Regions from separate parts of the Psychrosphaera sp. 1_MG-2023 genome, predicted to be linked through region 2. Evidence: predicted binding sites of a transcription regulator. Region 2 holds the regulator's gene; each other region holds the start of a gene.
What was found. Region 2 encodes FliA, which starts transcription of late flagellar genes. Its sites were predicted from a motif close to CTAAAGNTNNNNNNNNNNNNGCCGATA; they were not measured.
Positions count from the first base shown of each region.

Region 1 (4,878 bases), on a different contig from region 2:
GCCATGTGGGTATTTAGGGCTCCGACATTTTCAGAGATAGACATGTCGTTATCGTTTAATACCACTAACATATCGGGCTTAATGTCACCGGCATGATTCATTGCTTCAAACGCCATACCAGCGGTCATCGCGCCATCACCAATAACGGCACATACTTTACGAATTTTGTTTTCAGGTTCGGCTTTGTGCGCAGACTGCGCTGAAATTGCCATTCCCAATGCCGCACTAATGGATGTAGATGAGTGACCAACACTTAACGTATCGTATTCGCTTTCTTCACGCCAAGGAAACGGGTGCAATCCATCTTTTTGACGAATAGTATGAATCTGATCCGCTCGACCTGTAATGATTTTATGGGGATAAGCCTGGTGGCCAACATCCCAAATGATACGGTCGTACGGTGTGTTATACACATAATGCAAGGCAACAGTAAGTTCTACAGTTCCTAGACCTGATGCGAAGTGGCCAGAACTCTTACTTACTGAATTTAGTAAGTACTCTCTTAGCTCTTTTGATACAGATTTAAGTGCTTCCTGAGGCAATTTGCGAAGGTCAGTTGGCAGCAAGGCTTTCTGTAAATGTGGAAAATCGGCAATATTTACTGTCATAAAAGAACTTAGTGATCTCGCTCAATGATATAAAGGGCTAATTGTTGTAAAACCGACGTATTGTACGGCAATTGTTGTAAAGCTTGAACTGCTTCGTCAACTAAATTTTTAGCCTTCAATTTTGCTTGCTCTAAACCTAACAACGCAGGGTAAGTGCTTTTGTTCGCTTCTAGGTCTGAACCCTGCGGTTTACCTAAGGTTTCGGTATCTGAAACTATATCTAATACGTCATCCCAAACTTGAAAAGCGAGGCCAATTGCATCGGCATATTGTTCTAAATAATTGAGTTCTTGTTCAGAAACCTTGCCACATAACGCGCCTGCTAAGACAGATGCTTTTATTAATGCGCCAGTTTTTAGCTTATGCATATGCTGGAGATTTGTCAGTTTAATTTCTGGTAACAAATCTGTGTTTGCATCAGTCTCAATCAAATCGATTGATTGGCCTGCACACATATCGATACTCGCTTGTGAAATTAGATGGATGAGTTGCAGCTGGCGTTCTGGCGTTACGCTACTAAGTTCGGGGCCGCTTAACATTTGAAATGCAAAGGTCTGCAATGTATCGCCAGCTAAAATAGCGACCGCGTCATTGTATTTTTTGTGACAAGTCAGTTGGCCACGACGCAGATCATCATCGTCCATGGCCGGCAAGTCATCATGTATTAAACTGTAACTGTGGATTGACTCTAATGCGGCTGCGACAACGTTTAATGAATTTGGGTCTGCATTAAATATTTCACCTGTGGCATAAACTAAAAATGGTCTTAAACGTTTACCACCTAATAACAGTGAATAATGCATTGCCGCTTTTAATGTTGGCTCATCAATGTTTGCAGTGGCAAGATGTTGCTCTAAATAATTTTCAATTTGAGATTTATAAACCGTTATTTGTTCGGCAAACCCAACATTGTTCATAGCCGCATTGTTGTCGGAAACCTGTTGAGCATCTTTCACGTTCGGTTTTTCGACTGATTGTTCTGAATTGCTCATCAGTTAGAGTTACCAGCCGGTTCAGTTTGGAAAGGTTGCAATTGAAGATCGCCTTGTTTTTCCATTAAGATCTGTACTTTTTGTTCAGCTTCCTGCAATTTTGATTGGCTTATGCGCGTCAATTCAATGCCGCGTTCAAATAATTTCAACGACTGCTCAAGCTCCAAATCGCCAGATTCTAGTTGATTAACGATGGATTCGAGTTCAGCGATAGCTTGTTCAAATTGAGGGGCAGTAGGCTTAGTCATAAATAGCTTTGGGTCACATTGAAAATTAGCCAAATAAGTTACCGTATTGGCACTGCATATTCAATTATAATCATTTATTATTAGGCAAGGGCGAACAAACAATAGACACTTAGTTAGAAACTATTTAAGTTGTTGGGATATTTGTCGATAGTTATCAATGTAGAAGCAAATTGTGAGATGGGAGTGAGTTGTGGATTTAGCTAGTATTGTAGGCATGATTGGTGCGATTGGGTTTATCGTATTGGCCATGATTTTGGGCGGCGGACTCCATATGTTTATTGACGTACCGTCAATAGCGATTGTATTTGGTGGGTCGACATTCGTCTTGTTGTCTAATTATACGTTAGCTCAGTTCCTCACGGCGGGTAAAATCGCGGGTAAGGCGTTTTCGTTTAAAATTGAAACGCCAGAAGAATTAATTGAAAAAATTGTCGAACTTGCAGATTCAGCACGTAAAGGCGGTTTTTTAGCGTTAGAAGAAGCGGAAATAAACAACGCATTTTTGCAAAAAGGCGTAGACTTATTAGTTGACGGCCACGATGGTGAAGTGGTTCGAGCAACGTTATCAAAAGATATTTCTCTTACCACAGAACGTCACGAACTCGGTGCCGGTATGTTTAAAACCTTGGGAGATATTGCTCCAGCGATGGGGATGATAGGTACACTTGTTGGTTTGGTTGCTATGTTGTCAAACATGGATGACCCAAAGTCAATCGGTCCTGCGATGGCTGTTGCCCTATTAACAACGTTATACGGTGCATTTTTGGCCAACGTTATAGCGTTACCTATGTCATTTAAACTTAATTTAAGAACGGGTGAAGAAAAGCTCAATCAAAGTTTGATTATGGATGGGGTATTAGGCATTCAAGATGGTCAAAACCCGAAAGTAATTGAAGGCGTGCTTCGTAACTATCTAGCGGCTTCTAAGCGCGAAGTAAACACTGAGGAATAATTCCGATGGATGAATGTCCAAAATGTCCCCCAGAGGGACTCCCCGCTTGGATGGGGACTTTTGCAGACTTAATGTCGTTGCTGATGTGTTTCTTTGTATTGCTTTTGTCATTTGCCGAAATGGATGTTTTAAAATTTAAGCAAATTGCAGGCTCAATGAAGTTTGCATTTGGTGTGCAAAATAAACTTGAAGTTAAAGATATACCCAAAGGTACCTCGGTGATAGCGCAAGAGTTTCGCCCAGGAAGACCGGAACCAACACCTATTGAAATATTGCAGCAGCAAACCATAGAGATGACTCAGCAAGTACTAGAGTTTGAAGAAGGCGAAGATGAATCAGCAGGTGGCCGGCAGGAACAAACCGCAGAAATGCGTGGTGGCATGAGTTCCGCAACCGCAGAAGCAGAATCGGAAACTGAAGCAACCGCCACGGCCGAGCAAGAACAAGTAAATGAAATGATGAAAAAAATTGCAGAACAAATGCAAAAAGAAATCATCGATGGAGCAGTAGAACTTGAATCTTTAGGTCAGCAGATCATTATTCGGATAAGAGAGAATGGGGCGTTTCCATCTGGATCGGCGTATTTACAAGATCAGTTTAAGCCTATCATTCAAAAAGTTGCGACACTACTTAACGACATACCTGGCGATATAACGGTATCTGGTCATACTGATGATATTAATGTGACCAACGAGCTGTTTAACAACAATTGGGATTTATCTTCTACCCGAGCGGTCGCCGTTGCGACCGAAATGATAAATGCGCCATACTTTGATAAAAACCGAATTACGGTCATGGGGCATGCAGATACTCGACCTTTAGTACCGAATAATTCAACGTCGAATCGTCGCAAAAACCGTCGAGTTGAGATTGCAATTACGCAGGGCAAGGCAAAAGAGTCTGAAGGGATAAACGTCACTGAGCTTTAGGTTTTATTTAAAAAATTACGAGTTACCTTTAAGTTAAAAATGGTAACAATATAAAAGACCAGATGTGGTTAATGAGATTTCATTAATGGTGTCTGGTTTTTTGTGAGCTTAGTACAGTATTTATTATTGCTTTGTATAAATGACTAAAAAATAAACCTATGGCATGGTTTTGGCCTTCGTTATATAATCCCGCGCTATTTTAAAAGACCAGTATGAGCTAACCCAATTGTTTTGGTGTCAGTATCGCTTGTCGTCAATGCCAGTGTGTTAAGTGTCATGAGATTAATCGTAAAATACCACCCAGAAATAAACATTAAGAGTCGTTCGGTACGTAAACGGTTTAGTAAGTTATTAGAGTCGAACTTACGTATTATTGTAAAACGTATTTATCCGTCGGCACATGTTGTTGCTCGTTGGAGTGACCTTCTTGTAGAAGCGATTGGTATTTCAGAAGAGATGGAAGCGGAGATTATTGATGCTATTTCACGAATTCCTGGTGTTGACCAATATAATCAAATTGTTGAAGTTGACTTTGTTGACTTCGATACCGCCTTCAATGACGTCGCTAAATACTGGATCCCATTCCTAGAAGACAAAAAGTTTTGCGTGCGAGTTAAACGGTCAGGCAAACATGATTTTACGTCTGGTGATTTAGAACGTTACATCGGTGGCGGTTTAAACCAAGCTGTTGAGTCAGCAAGCGTCAAGCTTAAAAAGCCAGAACTTACAATTCGATTAGAGTTGCGTCAGGACAAGTTGCAGATCATTAAAGCGAATCATAAAGGTTTAGGCGGCATGCCACTCCCAACCCAGGAAGATGTGTTGTCATTAATATCTGGTGGATTTGACTCTGGTGTTGCTACCTATCATATGATGCGTCGTGGAGCGAGAACGCACTTCTGCTTTTTTAATCTTGGCGGTAAAGAGCATGAAATTGGCGTTAAACAAGTGTCTTACGAAATTTGGAAACGTTATAGCAGTTCACATAAAACCAAATTTGTTGCGGTTGACTTTGAACCGGTAGTCGAAGAAATTTTGTCGAAAATAGACAATGGTTTAATGGGCGTTGTTTTAAAACGAATGATGATGCGTGCCGCGTCTCAAGTCGCCGCCAAACTCAATATCAAAGCATTGGTTACAGGTGAGTCA
Region 1 covers NZ_JAUORW010000029.1:3,020-7,897, reverse strand. Annotated here, with positions in the region: gene dxs (1-deoxy-D-xylulose-5-phosphate synthase) at 1-608, opposite strand, end outside; gene ispA ((2E,6E)-farnesyl diphosphate synthase) at 617-1,600, opposite strand; gene Q4575_RS18565 (exodeoxyribonuclease VII small subunit) at 1,600-1,848, opposite strand; gene pomA (flagellar motor protein PomA) at 2,039-2,800, shown strand; gene Q4575_RS18555 (flagellar motor protein MotB) at 2,800-3,729, shown strand; gene thiI (tRNA uracil 4-sulfurtransferase ThiI) at 4,006-4,878, shown strand, end outside.
Region 1: pomA (flagellar motor protein PomA) is a predicted target of FliA. The motif match lies at 1,972-1,998, and genes of this name have one in related genera.

Region 2 (4,878 bases):
CTATGCAGTCGACTGGAAACGAAGGCGCTGGTATTGAACCAGGACTTGCTGAACGTATGCAAACGTCACTTGCAGAAGCACATAAGAATCAAGAATTACAGGGTGAACCTTCGATTCTTCTTACGTCAGGCATGTTACGCAGTGTGTTGTCTCGTTTCCTAAAACACAGTGTCCCTGGTTTGGTAATTCTGTCGTATCAAGAAATACCAGAAGAGAAACAAATTAAAATTGTCAGTTCGGTTGGTTAGTTGTCAGAACTTTGACGGAGATTTAGAATGAAAATAAAACGTTATTATGCAAAAGATATGAGAACAGCACTAGCTCAAGTAAAAGAAGAGTTAGGTGTAGACGCAGTCATCATGTCAAACAAAAAGACGGCAACAGGTATAGAGCTTGTTGCAGCGGTAGATTCTGATGCAGAATTAACAACTAAACCTTCTACACAACCGGTAAGTGAAGCCGAAACGCAGCAATCGGTATCAAATCAACGAGTGAACAACCAACAAATGGCCGGTGCTAGTGGATCAATTCAAGCACTGATGAATAAGCCAGAAGGTGCACAAACGCAAAGTCAGCCTGCAACTAATGTGGCCAGCTCGTTAGACGAATTATTAAAGCGTCAAAGCAACTTTAGTAAGCCTGCTCAAGCGACTGTTGCTCCTCGTCAGTCACAGCCTGTTCAAGCTTTACAAGAAAATGAAAATCCAGTCGGGACTATGACCCAGGCACTATCACAACAAGCAGAATCAGAATTTGAACAATGGTTATCTAAAGCCCGAGATAAAGTTGCCGAAGAGTCAGCACCTTCTCAGGTTGATTTTAACTCGCTAAATAATGATATTGGTTATGACTCAAATACAAATGAAGCGCACCAAGCACAGTTAGATGGTGATGATTTGTCTGATCCACACTCGGCTCCAGTTTCTGCTTCTATTAGTGAGTTGGCGACATTAAAGGCCGAGATGAACTCAATTAAGCAATTATTAGAACATCAAGTCTCAAATTTAATGTGGCAAGACGTCAATCGTCGTCAACCTGTAAAAGCGATGTTAACTAGCAAATTAAAAGAAATGGGTTTATCAGTTAAAGTCGCAGAGCATTTAACGCATTTTATTGGCGAAGACACTAAACACTCTGATGTTTGGCCTAAAATGTTAGCGTTGTTAACTGAACAACTTGATACAACAGATAACGAAATTATCAAACGTGGTGGAGTCTATGCATTGGTCGGTCCAACTGGCGTTGGTAAAACTACGACAATAGCTAAGTTAGCGGCTCGTTATGCACAAATGTATGGTGCCGACAAAGTTGGCTTAATTACGACTGATAGCTTTCGTATCGGCGCACTTGAACAATTGGCAACTTATGCCAAAATATTAGGGTGCCCGCTTAAACAAGCAAAAGATGTTGAAGAGTTGTCTGAAGCCATTTATCAGCTAAGAAACAAAAAGTTAGTTTTGATCGATACAGCTGGCATGAGTCAACGTGACATTAAATTGACAGAAAGATTAAATTATTTGTTAACGCGATCACGTGTTAACATTAAAAATTATTTAGTTTTATCAGCCACTTCACAAATGAGTGTATTGCAAGAAAGCGTACAACATTTTAAAACAATTCCACTTTCGGGTTGTATATTTACAAAAATAGACGAATCTTTAAGTTTGGGAGAGTTAATGAGTGTTGCAATTCATAATAGGTTGCCAATTGGTTATTTAACCAACGGTCAACGCGTCCCAGAGGACATTAGAGTTGCAAATTCAGGAAAAATTGTGCAAAAAGCTAATCAATTGTTTGAATTAAAGCAAAAAGTAACTAACGAAAATAATAAGGTAGTGCCAAAAGCAGTAGGCATGTATGATTAAAGCAAGTTCATCTGACCAGGCTAGTGGCTTAAGAAATATGTCTTTAGCAAATAAAACCAAAGTAATCGCTGTTACAGGCGGAAAGGGTGGCGTTGGCAAAACAAGTGTTTCGCTAAATACCGCTATAGCCCTAGCTCAAATCGGGCAAAAAGTGTTAGTGCTAGACGCTGACCTAGGCTTAGCTAACTGTGATGTTATGCTAGGTTTACGTGTCGAAAAAAACTTATCACATGTCATCTCCGGTGAAGCTGAACTTGACGATATTTTAGTTGAAGGGCCGTACGGCATTAAAATAGTACCGGCAACTTCAGGTACTGTAGATATGGTCGACCTTTCTCCTACCCAGCATGCCGGACTTATCCGAGCTTTCAGTGAAATGCGAACACCAGTGGATATTTTTATTGTTGATACTGCGGCAGGCATTTCAGACATGGTATTGTCCTTTTCACGCGCATCCCAAGAATTATTAGTTGTTGTCTGTGATGAGCCAACGTCAATTACTGACGCCTATGCACTCATCAAAATTCTTAATCGTGACCATGGTGTCAATCGATTTAAAGTCGTGGCGAACATGGTTCGTTCGATGAAAGAAGGCCAGGACCTATATAAAAAATTATCTTTAGTGACGGACCGATTTTTAGACGTCACACTCGAGTTAACTGCGATAATTCCATTTGACGACAATTTAAGAAAAGCGGTTCGACGCCAGCGGGCAATTGTGGACGCTTTCCCAAGATCGCCATCGTCTGTCGCATTTAAAACTTTAGCTGCCAAAATAAATAACTGGCCGACGCCGACAAACGCGACTGGTAATTTAGAATTTTTTCTAGAGCAGTTAGTAAATTAAGAGGCGCTCGTTTGAACAACAAAGTTGCCGCAGCCTACGAGGCTAAAGAACAATCGCTCACTAGCCTTGTAAACAAACATGGGGTGTTAGTGAAACGAATTGCCCACCATTTGGCTGCGCGATTGCCCGACAGTGTCCAAGTTGATGATCTCATCCAAGCAGGTATGATTGGTCTTATTGAAGCATCAAAGAATTTTGATGGGTCAAAAGGGGCGAGTTTTGAAACCTATGCTGGCATAAGAATTCGAGGCTCCATGTTGGATGAAATTCGACGTGGCGACTGGACTCCCCGCTCTGTACACCGTAATACCCGATTAGTTGCCAATAAAATATCAGCGTTAGAAGCTGAACTTGGACGCGACGTTAAAGATGTAGAAGTCGCTGCTGCATTGGATATATCACTTGCCCAATACCACCAAATGTTAAAAGAGACGAGCGCAGGCCGTGTCCTCGATTTGGACAGCTTAGGTGTAGCGGAAGATGTGGTGACAAAACATACTGACGGTTCGGACGATGTCTATGACGGTGTCGAAGTAAACAATTTTAAATCATCAATGATAAAGGCAATTAAGTCATTGCCCGAGCGAGAGGGACTAATTCTTTCGCTATATTATGATGATGAGCTAAACTTACGTGAAATTGGTAACGTTTTGAACGTGAGTGAATCGAGAGTTAGCCAGATCCATAGCCAAGCTATGGTGCGGCTTCGAGCTCGATTAAAGGAATGGTTATAATAAAACTTGTAACTTCCTAATTTTTATTAATAATATTTATTTACGTTAATCATGTATTTTCAAGCCGGTACGAACTACTATAAGTGAAACTGGATTGGGAACTAACAAAACCTCACTGGAGGACGCTTTGGATAAGAATATGAAAATTCTGGTTGTTGACGACTTCTCAACAATGAGAAGAATCATCAAGAACCTATTGAGAGATTTGGGCTTTACCAATGTTTCAGAGGCAGATGACGGAAGTACTGCATTACCAATGTTGCAAAATGGTGACTTTGATTTTGTTGTTACGGACTGGAACATGCCAGGTATGCAAGGGATTGATTTATTACGTGAGATTCGTAAAGACGAAAGCCTAAAACATATGCCTGTCATGATGGTAACTGCAGAAGCTAAAAAAGAACAAATTGTTGCCGCCGCTCAAGCGGGTGTTAATGGCTACATTGTTAAGCCATTTACTGCAGCGACGTTGAAGGGCAAATTAGAAAAAATATTCGAGCGCTTAGAATAATCTAACTAGGAGTACACTATGTCTTTAGAGACTGCTCCGCAGATTAGCCTTGAAGAGGCTAAAGCCTTAGTAGCTGCGCTAGAGTCGGGTGACAATACAACAGCAAACACCATTTTAATGGGCATTGCTGCACCTGAGCAAAAAGAATTATTTGCAGAAGTTGGAAAACTCACACGTCAATTACATGATTCGCTTTCTAGTTTTCAATTAGATCCGAAAATTGCAAATTTGGCGACAGATGATATCCCTGATGCAAAAGAACGATTAAGTTACGTCATGAGTTTGACGGAACAGGCTGCCAATAAAACAATGGACGCCGTTGACGCTAGCTTGCCGTTAGCTGACAAAATTAATAGCGATATTTCCAGTTTAAAACCTGAGTGGGATAAATTAATGCAGCGCCAACTTGAGTTGGGCGAATTTAAAACCTTATGTTTTTCAGTGAATGAGTTTATGGAGACTGCAGAAAAAGACGCAGCCCAAATTCATCTTTATATGACTGAAATCATGATGGCTCAAGACTTTCAGGATTTAACTGGTCAGGTAATCAAACGTGTTATCGAGTTAGTCAAAGAAGTTGAAGATAGTTTAATTCACTTACTGACAGTATTTGGTGAACCTAGTAGAGAATCTATTAATGAAGTTAAGGCTGCTGTCGATAACAATGGTGTAGAAGGTCCAATCATCGATGCTGAAACACGTGAAGACGCTGTTTCGAATCAAGATGAAGTTGACGACCTATTATCTAGTTTAGGCTTTTAAGTTAGGGGAGCTGCCGAATGGCGTTGGAAGTGGATCAAGAGATATTACAAGATTTCTTAATAGAAGCTGCAGAAATCTTAGAATTACTATCAGAAGAGCTAGTTGAACTGGAAAATGACCCAGAAAACGCTGGTCTCTTGAATTCCATTTTCCGTGGAT
Region 2 covers NZ_JAUORW010000003.1:92,442-97,319, reverse strand. Annotated here, with positions in the region: gene flhA (flagellar biosynthesis protein FlhA) at 1-248, shown strand, start outside; gene flhF (flagellar biosynthesis protein FlhF) at 276-1,865, shown strand; gene Q4575_RS03365 (MinD/ParA family protein) at 1,858-2,712, shown strand; gene Q4575_RS03360 (RNA polymerase sigma factor FliA) at 2,724-3,446, shown strand; gene cheY (chemotaxis response regulator CheY) at 3,574-3,957, shown strand; gene Q4575_RS03350 (protein phosphatase CheZ) at 3,976-4,719, shown strand; gene Q4575_RS03345 (chemotaxis protein CheA) at 4,737-4,878, shown strand, end outside.

Region 3 (4,878 bases), on a different contig from region 2:
ATTTTGCAGTTAATGCGACGACCTTATCGGAAATCGTACGCAGTAAGGTTTCTTGTTCTGGATCGGTTAAGTCTAAAGCCGGCCGTACGTGTAATACACCGGCGTCGACATGGCCAAACATACCGTAGTCTAAATTGTAACTGTCTAATAACTGACGAAATTCTGCGATATAATCGGCTAAATTTTCTGGTGGCACTGCTGTATCTTCTGCAAATGCGATTGGCTTTTTATTACCTTTGGTATTACCTAGCAAGCCTACGGCCTTTTTACGCATACCATAAATACGTTGTATTGCACCTAAGTCGTTGATGACTTGATAACCAATAACCCCGGCTTGTTCAGAACTGATGAGTTGGTCTAATCGAGCACATAAACTCTCAACTTTGATTTGCTGCGACTCAGCAACTTCATCATTAAACTCAACAATGTTTAAGCCGTCCATCACTTTACCAGGCACCGATTGAATGAGGTCAGACACGGTATCCCATACGACATCTTGTTTGGCCAAACCTAATACTTTTGAGTCTATAGTTTCTACCGAGGTTGCATGTGCTTCTACTAAAAATGGTGAGTTACGTAATGCAGAGTCAAAACTGTCGTACTTAACATTTATCAATGTTTTAAATTTGGCGATTGGGGTAATGTTCAGCTTTGCTTCTGTCACAAATGCCAGTGTACCCTCTGAGCCTGTAAGTACTCGAGATAAGTCAAAACTGGTCATGTCGTCGTTAAAAACATGTTCTAAATCGTAACCTGTTAAAAACCGGTTTAAACGTGGAAAAACGTTAAGGATTTCTTCTCTATGCTCGTAACCTGTTTTAAATACTTGAAGATAGAGCGGACTTAATGGCGACTTTTCTTCAATTATGGTTTTGACTTCGGTTACCGGTAAAGGTTTAGTCGAAAGCTTGTGTCCAGAAATTGTGACTGATTCTAATGCTAGTACGTGGTCGCTGGTTTTTCCGTACACTAAAGAGCCCTGCCCAGATGCATCTGTATTAACCATGCCACCAATTGTTGCGCGGTTAGATGTAGATAAATCCGGGGCGAAGAAATAGCCATATGGTCTTAGATAATCATTAAGTTGATCTTTAATAACTCCTGATTGAACACGGACCCATTTTTCATCAAGGTTAATTTCGATGATTTCACGCATATAACGAGACATATCTACGATGACATGCTCGGTTAAGGACTGCCCGTTTGTGCCGGTACCGCCACCTCGTGGAGAAAACTTAATGGCACTAAATTGCTTGTCGTTGGCTAATTGTGTAATGAGCAATAAATCATTTTCGTTTTTAGGAAACAAGGCAGCCTGTGGTAACTCTTGATAAATACTATTATCAGAGGCCAATGTAACGCGCGTAGCATACGTAGTATCGATATCACCGGAAAATGGTGTAGTGATGGATATTTTGTTGTCGGCGGCCTGCGTGGCGTCGGTAGACACGTTGAGTTGCGACAATTGACGACAAAAGTTGAAAACAATCGGAGAAAGCGTTTCTTGTTCAGTAATACGGCGGATCATATGCAAGACAAATTGTTGGATTTGAATTGAATTATATCGTTTTAAATTGAAATTGAAATTACCAAATTAGAATAAGTACAATCAAATGCAACGATGATTGTTTACCGGTCTAAAAATACTAACGCTAATAAGCATTTTTAGTGTTAAAAACAAGGTTATTACCAACCGAACCAGCCCTTTAGCGGCGTCTGTCATTGATAAACATTATGTGAGGTTAACTTCTGTATTATAGAATCGTCACACCTTCAATCTCTAATACTGTTTTTACGTCAGTACGTTCGATAATTTTAACTATGGTTGATTGGATTAGTTCGCTTTCTCTTGCATCTTCTTCGCAGTTGAACCGTTCAACTTGAACATCGGCACCTTCCTCAAAGATAAATTGAACAGCGACTTCGTTTGCAGACGCTGCAGTTTGTCCAAAATATTCTAACGTGATCTGTGGATAGCCCTTAAAACCAGACTTTAGGTGTTTGCTAATTCGTTTTTTAGCCTTGTCGATATGCATGTAATACCCGCTTAGTCAGTAAGTTATCAACTGAGTTATTAATATTGAAACGCTAACTTACTTGGCTTTGATAAAAACTGCGAGCGTATTCTTACCTCTTTGGAAATAAAAGCACTAAATACGGTTAAGAAGTATTTCAACATGTGTGTTTATGGGCATTGTATTAAGTTGAAGGAGAACAATTCACTGAACAGTATGTCTGCGTAGAAGCTAAGCTGAAAGAGAAAGGCGGTTGCTATTATTAAATCGAATATTTTCCATTGCACGTGCTTGGTTTAACGTATTAAACCATGTTTCTACGTCAAGTTTTGGCGTAACCTTGGTTTCATCAAGAATTGAATTTGTTTCAATATCTCGATTAAGTTTCTGTTGAGCTAAATATTTTAACTTAATGTTGTAGTCTAAATTTGCAATCACCTCATCAGGCAAGTTGTTATCTGACTTTGCAACTAAGGGTTGTCGAGCGAGAGACTGCGCTAAATTGATTGAAGATATGTTGCCACTATTTGCAAATCCATTGCACTTTAATTCAGTTTCAACATCAAATTGCCCTACCGATTCAAAGTGTGCCACATTAAATTTCTTATTTAAGTCGTTCAATGTTTCTACAGGTGTGGTTTTGTATTGATGAAATTGATCCAAGTCGGTCGCGTCAGTACTCACCATAGACATAAGCAAATTATAAAATGCTTTATCGTTATCGGTAACCGCTTGAGTAAGTTCAGTGCGAAAAGACGACTCGCGGATCACATCAGCAGTTTGTTCGAATTTAGTGTTTAAGGACGGTTGGGTGTGCATATTACAACTTTTTATTATGCTATTGAGCGTTTTATCGACGGTTAAAGCAATAACTTTAATAAATTATTTACATCACTTAATAATTTGTTAATATCCACCTCGTACTAAGTGGAGGGGTTCCCGAGTGGCCAAAGGGATCAGACTGTAAATCTGCTGGCTCTGCCTTCGGTGGTTCGAATCCACCTCCCTCCACCACTTATTATGTAGACCGAAGTCCTATGACTTCGGTTTTTTTTCGTCTTCTTTTTACTATTTTTTCCATTCTTTTAAATAAACACTTGAATTTCAGCGTAAACTTACCAAAACTGAGGTGAGATTAAATATCAATAAGTTGTAACTTTGAAAACTGAATTTTCATTTGCTGACAAAAACATTCTTATCGTAGAAGACCAGAAGCCTTTTCAAGTCATGCTCAAGGGGATGTTAAAAAACATGGGGGCTAGAAACGTAGTTGTTTCTCCAAATGGAGAACAAGCTCTTGTGCGTTGTAATGAAGAAAAGTTTGATGTGATCTTTATCGATTACAATTTAGGTGATGGCCGTAACGGTCGACAGCTATTTGAAGAATTAAAGGAACGAAAATTATTACCAGTGCATAACGTAAGTATGTTGGTAACTGGTGAGAGTGAATTAAACATGGTTATCGGGGCTGTTGAAGTTAGGCCTGACGATTACGTTGTTAAGCCCTTTTCTCAAAATCTATTAAAGCAACGAGTGTCCCGTACTTGGCTCAAAAAGCAAACATTATTGCCATTGTTAATGTATCTAGATAGGGATCAATTAGATAAGGCGTTAATACAGGTTGATGAATTATCTAAAACGGCTCCGCGATTAAGAACACTTATCTTAAAATACAAAGCGGATATTTTGTTTAAATTAGGCAAGTTTCAAGAGTTAGAGGCCTTTTTAGACCAAGTACTTAAAGTTAAGAGTTTAAATTGGGCATTGGTTTATAAAAGTAAACTAATGCGGTCCAAAGGCAAACACGGTCTAGCGATAAAATATAGTAAAGAAGCGCTCTCGTTGAGCAAACTGACCATTGAAGCATACGATATAATTGCTGATTGTTATTTGCAAAACTCGGAAACTAAACCCGCTTACGACTGGATCAGGTCTGGTATCGAAAAATCCCCTTTTTCTGTTCAACGCCAATATAAATTAAGCTCTATTGCAAAATTGAATAAAGACTACGACGTATCAATAAAAGCGTGTAATCAAGTTGTTGAACTGACATCAAAATCATTTCGTAGAGATCAAAAACATCTTTTGAACCACATTCGTAATATCATCGATATTTGTGAACTAGAACAAGATGTAAATAAAAAACGTAAGTATAATCAAGAAGCTATTTACGCTTTGCAAAAGTCAAAACATGAACAACATGTGAATGCAGCACTGAAAATTGAAGACTTTGAACAGATTTGCATGGCCCGACTCGATTCTGTAAATGGGCTAAATTATCAGGCCAAGCGATCATTTTTTGAATTATCAGCAAAATTTACTAATCGCAAAATCGATCTCCCTTCTAACTTATTGCCTGACAGTGTCTCATTGATGTTGAAAATTGGTGAATATGAAAAAGCCAAAGAATATGCCCAAAAAGTTGAAATGGTAAAAGATGATTTAGATGACTTTGCAATTGAAATGATTGCTCGGGCCCGGGAGAATGCTGGTGAAAATATTGATCTTGTTAAAACGCTCAATAAAAAAGGTATTGAAGATTATCATAAAGGTGAACTGCACAATTCGCTTAAATACTTTGAACAGGCACTTAATATTGCCCCAATGAACTCTGGTACGGCGCTAAACCTTATCCAGGTCCTAATTTCATTAATTGAGTCTGAGCCAAGGTCGCGCTGGCAATTAATTGATAGATGTCGGTTTATCTTTAAAATAATCGACGGTATGCCTTTGGCGCAAGCAAATAATCAAAGAGCTATGTCGTTGGCTGAAAAATTTAATACGCTAGTGACAGAACCTAAAAAATAATTCTCAATGAGTCGTTTTTAATCGTGCGTTTAACGCGCTTATGCCGTGAGTCGTT
Region 3 covers NZ_JAUORW010000001.1:313,435-318,312, reverse strand. Annotated here, with positions in the region: gene Q4575_RS01220 (FAD-binding and (Fe-S)-binding domain-containing protein) at 1-1,528, opposite strand, end outside; gene Q4575_RS01215 (hypothetical protein) at 1,755-2,036, opposite strand; gene Q4575_RS01210 (VC2046/SO_2500 family protein) at 2,247-2,834, opposite strand; tRNA gene Q4575_RS01205 (tRNA-Tyr) at 2,945-3,029, shown strand; gene Q4575_RS01200 (tetratricopeptide repeat-containing response regulator) at 3,174-4,823, shown strand; gene Q4575_RS01195 (protein kinase) at 4,862-4,878, opposite strand, start outside.
Region 3: Q4575_RS01210 (VC2046/SO_2500 family protein) is a predicted target of FliA. The motif match lies at 2,867-2,893, and genes of this name have one in related genera.

Region 4 (4,878 bases), on a different contig from region 2:
AGAAAAATGCTTGATCTCATTTATTGGCCATAACTGATGGTGGAATCGCGGTGTATCAACAGCGGATTGTGCAGTTATTTTGATGATATAAACATAAACTCGGTAATGGGAACGGATAATTGAAAAATCAAAAAATAGTATTTTTTTGATTTTTCAAAGATAGCTCATGAGAGATTAATTATCCTTTGTCGGTCGGATTAAGATCCTCTTCTTGACGCAAATACCCCGCGGCTTCTTCATCTTGTTCTAACGCTGCCGTTGATGTTGGATTTGCTCTAGTTTGCTGGTTTAGCTGATAAAGTTGTGATGCATTCCCCAAATCTCGTTCACTGGTAATTGAAGCTATAGATTCACGGTCTTTTAAGAACGAAATGACATCCGCTTTAATGGCGGCTAATTGCTCATTATCTTTATGTAGCTCCATGATATGTCTTGGATGCTCCAGGTTTTTCATACCAGTCGCAGCAAATGTAGTAGAGACGATGCGGGAAACGATAATCCATGGCGTAATACTGCTTCGAACCAAAGTATTTTCAGAGCGAGTGCTATCGTGGATACCAGTACCAGTAGAAATTTTAGATTCAGTAAAGGTCCCTTCGCACTTGAAGTAGACCAACAGAGACTCGAATTGCATTTCAGCATAGAACAAATGAGCACAATTGGTCAGTAGCCTTGCAAATGCACGCAGTAAAAAGCCAATAAGCAAGATGTGAAAACTTGCGATTAATAACGTACTAAATTCCAATAGATGGTCAGAATTTATTATTTGCTCAATGTTGCCAATATTAACCGTGTCGATAAAGTGAATGATATCGATTGCGGAATAAGCAAATAGCACAGTAAAAGCAATGGCTATTAAATAAAGTGCATTACCACAAATAAGTGAAACTAGACGAGCAGTTTGAAAGGTTTTACCTAATGACAAAGGCTTAAATTTCGGCTGTATCTCTTGGATCATTTCGCCTTTAAAGCCACCTTTACCATCAACTTGTTCCTGCAGTTGTGGTTCAAGTTCCTTGTAAACTCGGTTTGGCACTTCTTTATAACGGCGGTTCGCCATGACTAAGTTATCGAGGTTAATAAAAATTTCCTCAGGGTGTACCGATTCCTGCCAATTTTCACGAAGTTCTGATACTTCAGCTACCGGATTAGAGTTACCTAGACGAGCTTTGATCATAATAAAAATTAAGGCACTGCAAATAAGTGCTAAAACGATAGTCGCAACAAGATAAAGCGCAGCATTAAAGTCAGGCAATTGAGTCAGTGCATTATCTATATCCACTTTGTTTAGGTTACCTTGTGCCATTAACCAAGAAACAAGAAGGCCAATGATGATAGGAAAGACAAATGACAACGAAATGATTTTGGCTAGTGTACCTGAGCCTAATGCTTCAATCTGAGTTTCTGCATCACGTTGGATTGGTTTACCAGCAGAACGCCATGAAAATAGGATATAAAACATTAATAGGGTGCTATAAATAGGGAATGCCAATTCACCTGCTTCACCGGCAAACCCGGCTAAAGAAACAAATGCGATTAGACCATAGGATAGTAATGCTACTAAGGTACTTACCCACGAACCAAATAAACGCTGGGCCATATTTCGTATAGGAAAAGGTAAAAATAATAATTTTGGAATTAAGCTATGTAAAAGACGAGATAGAAAACCGACGGGTTCAACGAAGGTGCTGTTTTTTCGACCAACCAGCATTTCTTCTAATGTTTTAGCATTATATGCAACATCATTTTTTTCTTCTTGCGCTGTAGATGTTTCTGACTTACTAAAATTATATGCAAGAGATGTGGGGTGATTTCTGCCGACAAAATAACGTAATGTACTATAAATACCAGATGCTAATATTTTGATACCTAGTCCAAGCGAGATCATACCAAATATCATTAATATCCAGCCGATACGAGGGTCTTCTTTAACTGAGCCCGACGCGATGACAAGTAAACTTATCCCAACGATAGTTTGAATAATTCCTCTTAGAGCAGTGATTTTGCCCTCTAATTTAAAGGGGTTTTTTAGACCGAGATCTATAGAGCCATAATCAAAAGCCACGGAATTCTCCTTGTTGTCTTATTCCATATAAGATGATGTTTTACAGTGTGTTATATCACTTCGCGGTAAATATTTCACGTCGCCGATACTTTGCCTATATGGCACCTTTTTTACAATGAATTTTTGAGAATGACTGACAAAAAAGGCCAATATGTAGAACCACTCCAATTAAAAAATGATGTGCTAGCACGAGGGCGATGAGACGAAAATCGTTCGCGATTATTCATAAAGAGCGGTACGGCACAATATATTGAACGTGAAGGTTCAGTACATTATAAATGTAATAAAATAGACGATTGATCTTTTTTAGCCATTTTATTTACGACGAGCATAAAAGAGTTATCTATCAATCGTTCTATTTCGCCTTTTGGAATGGGGTCTTCAAAATAAATAGAAATCCAATGTTTTTTATTCATGTGGTAGCCCGGTTTAATAGTTGGAAAAATTTCTCGAAGCATTATCGATTCGTCCGGATCACACTTTAGATTTAACATTAATTGGTCGTCACGCCATGCGAGCAATGCAAACATTTTGTTTTTGACCTTATAGACAGAAACGTCGTCTCCAAATGGAAATGTCTCTATTGTTTCAGGCTTATTGATTAGGTAGGTTTTGAGCTGGTCAAGTTCCATTAATTCCACAGTATTGAGCTTATTAAGTTGCATAGATAAGGCCACAGACTCAACTTTAATTCAAACATTGAATTAAAGTTGAGTCTTTTTAACTAAAGCTAAACTAGATTAAAACGACTCAAAATACCCATTAGGGTCTATTGTTAATTAATAATTTTTATTCTTTATTATTTTTTTAAGACAAAACATCAGTCTAACTAGCTGGAAAACAATATGTTTTTGGGATATATGTTTTTGTTCGTTATTTATACAAAAAAGATATAATAAAAAATGTTAACTAATGGGGGTTATGGCCGATAACAATCTTGGGTAGATATAGGTAGAAATTTATATGATTAGATTAGACACAAATTTGATGAGTAACTTAGGGCCGAGTTCGTCAAATAACAAAACAAGGTCAATGGAAGAATCTAGTTCGACAGGTGTGAAAGCACACGAACAAATTACATTCTATCAATACAATAGTAGCGATAAAAAAAGCTTTTCGATGTTTCAGCAAACGGTTCATCGTCGACTTGAAGACTCGCTGCAGGCAAAATTTCCTTCGGCAAATTCATCTTTAGAAGAACTCGAAGTTAAAGAACGCGAAGAACGAGCTAATCTTGCGGCAAACAATATCTTAAAGTTTGTTGAATTGCGGTTGAAACATGATGTGGCCGATGGCGCAACTTCTGAGCAACTCGAGTCAAGATTAAAAGCTGCTTTAGAAGGTTTTGAGAAGGGATACGACGAAGCCAACGATGTTCTAAAAGATATGAACTTGTTAAGCCCCGAAGTTGATGAAGATATATCGTTAACCAAAGAAAAGGTGCTTGCAGGATTAGAACTTTTAAAAGAAAAGTATCTACCAGAAACAGCAGTTGAAAATTCTGACAACGACGTAAATGACTTGGCCAATAGCGCTGTTAGCAGTAATGACGTTGTTGCTAAAGCTTCTAAGTCTGAAGTAAGACAAAATATTGGTAAGACGCTCGCTGAGTACAGCGCTGTTCAAGTGGGTGAAGCTCGAGATTTTAGTTTTGAATTGCAAACAAAAGATGGAGATGTCGTTACGATCAACGCATCTTCATTAATGGCCTATCAGGCAGAGTCAGCGAGTGGCTCAACAAAAACACAGTTCGGCGAATCTCAGCTTAATTATTTGTCAGCGGATAGTTTAGAAGAAAACAACTTTGCGTTTTCAGTAACCGGTGAACTCGACGATGACGAGTTAAAAGCGATAAACGATATTCTAAATAGCGTTAATGATTTAGCGACTGACTTTTATGGTGGTGATGTAAACAAGGCATTTGAGAAAGCGATGAATATGGGATTTGATTCAAACGAGATCAGTTCCTTTGCATTCTCCATGACTCGAGTAAGAAGTGTTAAAGCAATACAGGCTTATCAACCAGAACAAGAAATACTTAAACCGAGTGTATTAAGCGAGTTAAAACCGATTGGTAAATTTGCGTCTGAGTTAGCTCGTAGCCTGACCATTGCCAAGGAGCATTTTACTCATCCGCAACAATTGATAAGCTCAATACTTGAACAGGTCGACTTACCAGATTCTTCGGGTAATGAAGCCTCTAATAGTGACGGTAAAGGCAAAATGAGCTTTTTCGAATTTGCTCAATCGCTATTGGAAAAGTTTGACGAATTAGATGCAATGACGGCAATGCCAGACGCTAAGGGTAAAGAAACAGGGTTATAACCTCAGTACTTTTATTTTGTTTGGGTTGAATTTCAAAATACATAGTTGAAACGGGCATTGCTTTAAAATCTAACAATGCCCAATAACGAATGCTCTGGTCGTTCACTCTATTTCGAGCATTTCGAGCTATTTCGAAGTGTGAGTAAACGAGCCATCCCAATCACTTGCTAAGTCTTCATGCCTGAGCTGTTCAATGCGTTCCAAATACATTTTGTAAAGGTATCGTTCTGGGAACTGCTCTAGCAAAGTGGTGTACTTTTGATCCGCACTGTCCCAGTTTTGCTCAAGGTAGTCTTGATAAGCCGATTCTAAATCGGTGATTTCCACTTTAGTGACATCGTCCAAATCGTCTAACATGCAAACGGGCTCAAAGATGGCGACGGCCAAATCTTTACCTTTTACTTTTACTTTGTCCACGGGCCTAAATGCGATATTAGGGCATTGCGCTCGGGTGAATTCACTAACAAGAAACTCCAAACCATAAAACT
Region 4 covers NZ_JAUORW010000017.1:29,032-33,909, forward strand. Annotated here, with positions in the region: gene Q4575_RS15500 (gamma-glutamyltransferase) at 1-150, opposite strand, end outside; gene Q4575_RS15505 (hypothetical protein) at 179-2,065, opposite strand; gene Q4575_RS15510 (MmcQ/YjbR family DNA-binding protein) at 2,338-2,730, opposite strand; gene Q4575_RS15515 (DUF5610 domain-containing protein) at 3,029-4,390, shown strand; gene Q4575_RS15520 (CHASE2 domain-containing protein) at 4,517-4,878, opposite strand, start outside.
Region 4: Q4575_RS15515 (DUF5610 domain-containing protein) is a predicted target of FliA. The motif match lies at 2,970-2,996, and genes of this name have one in related genera.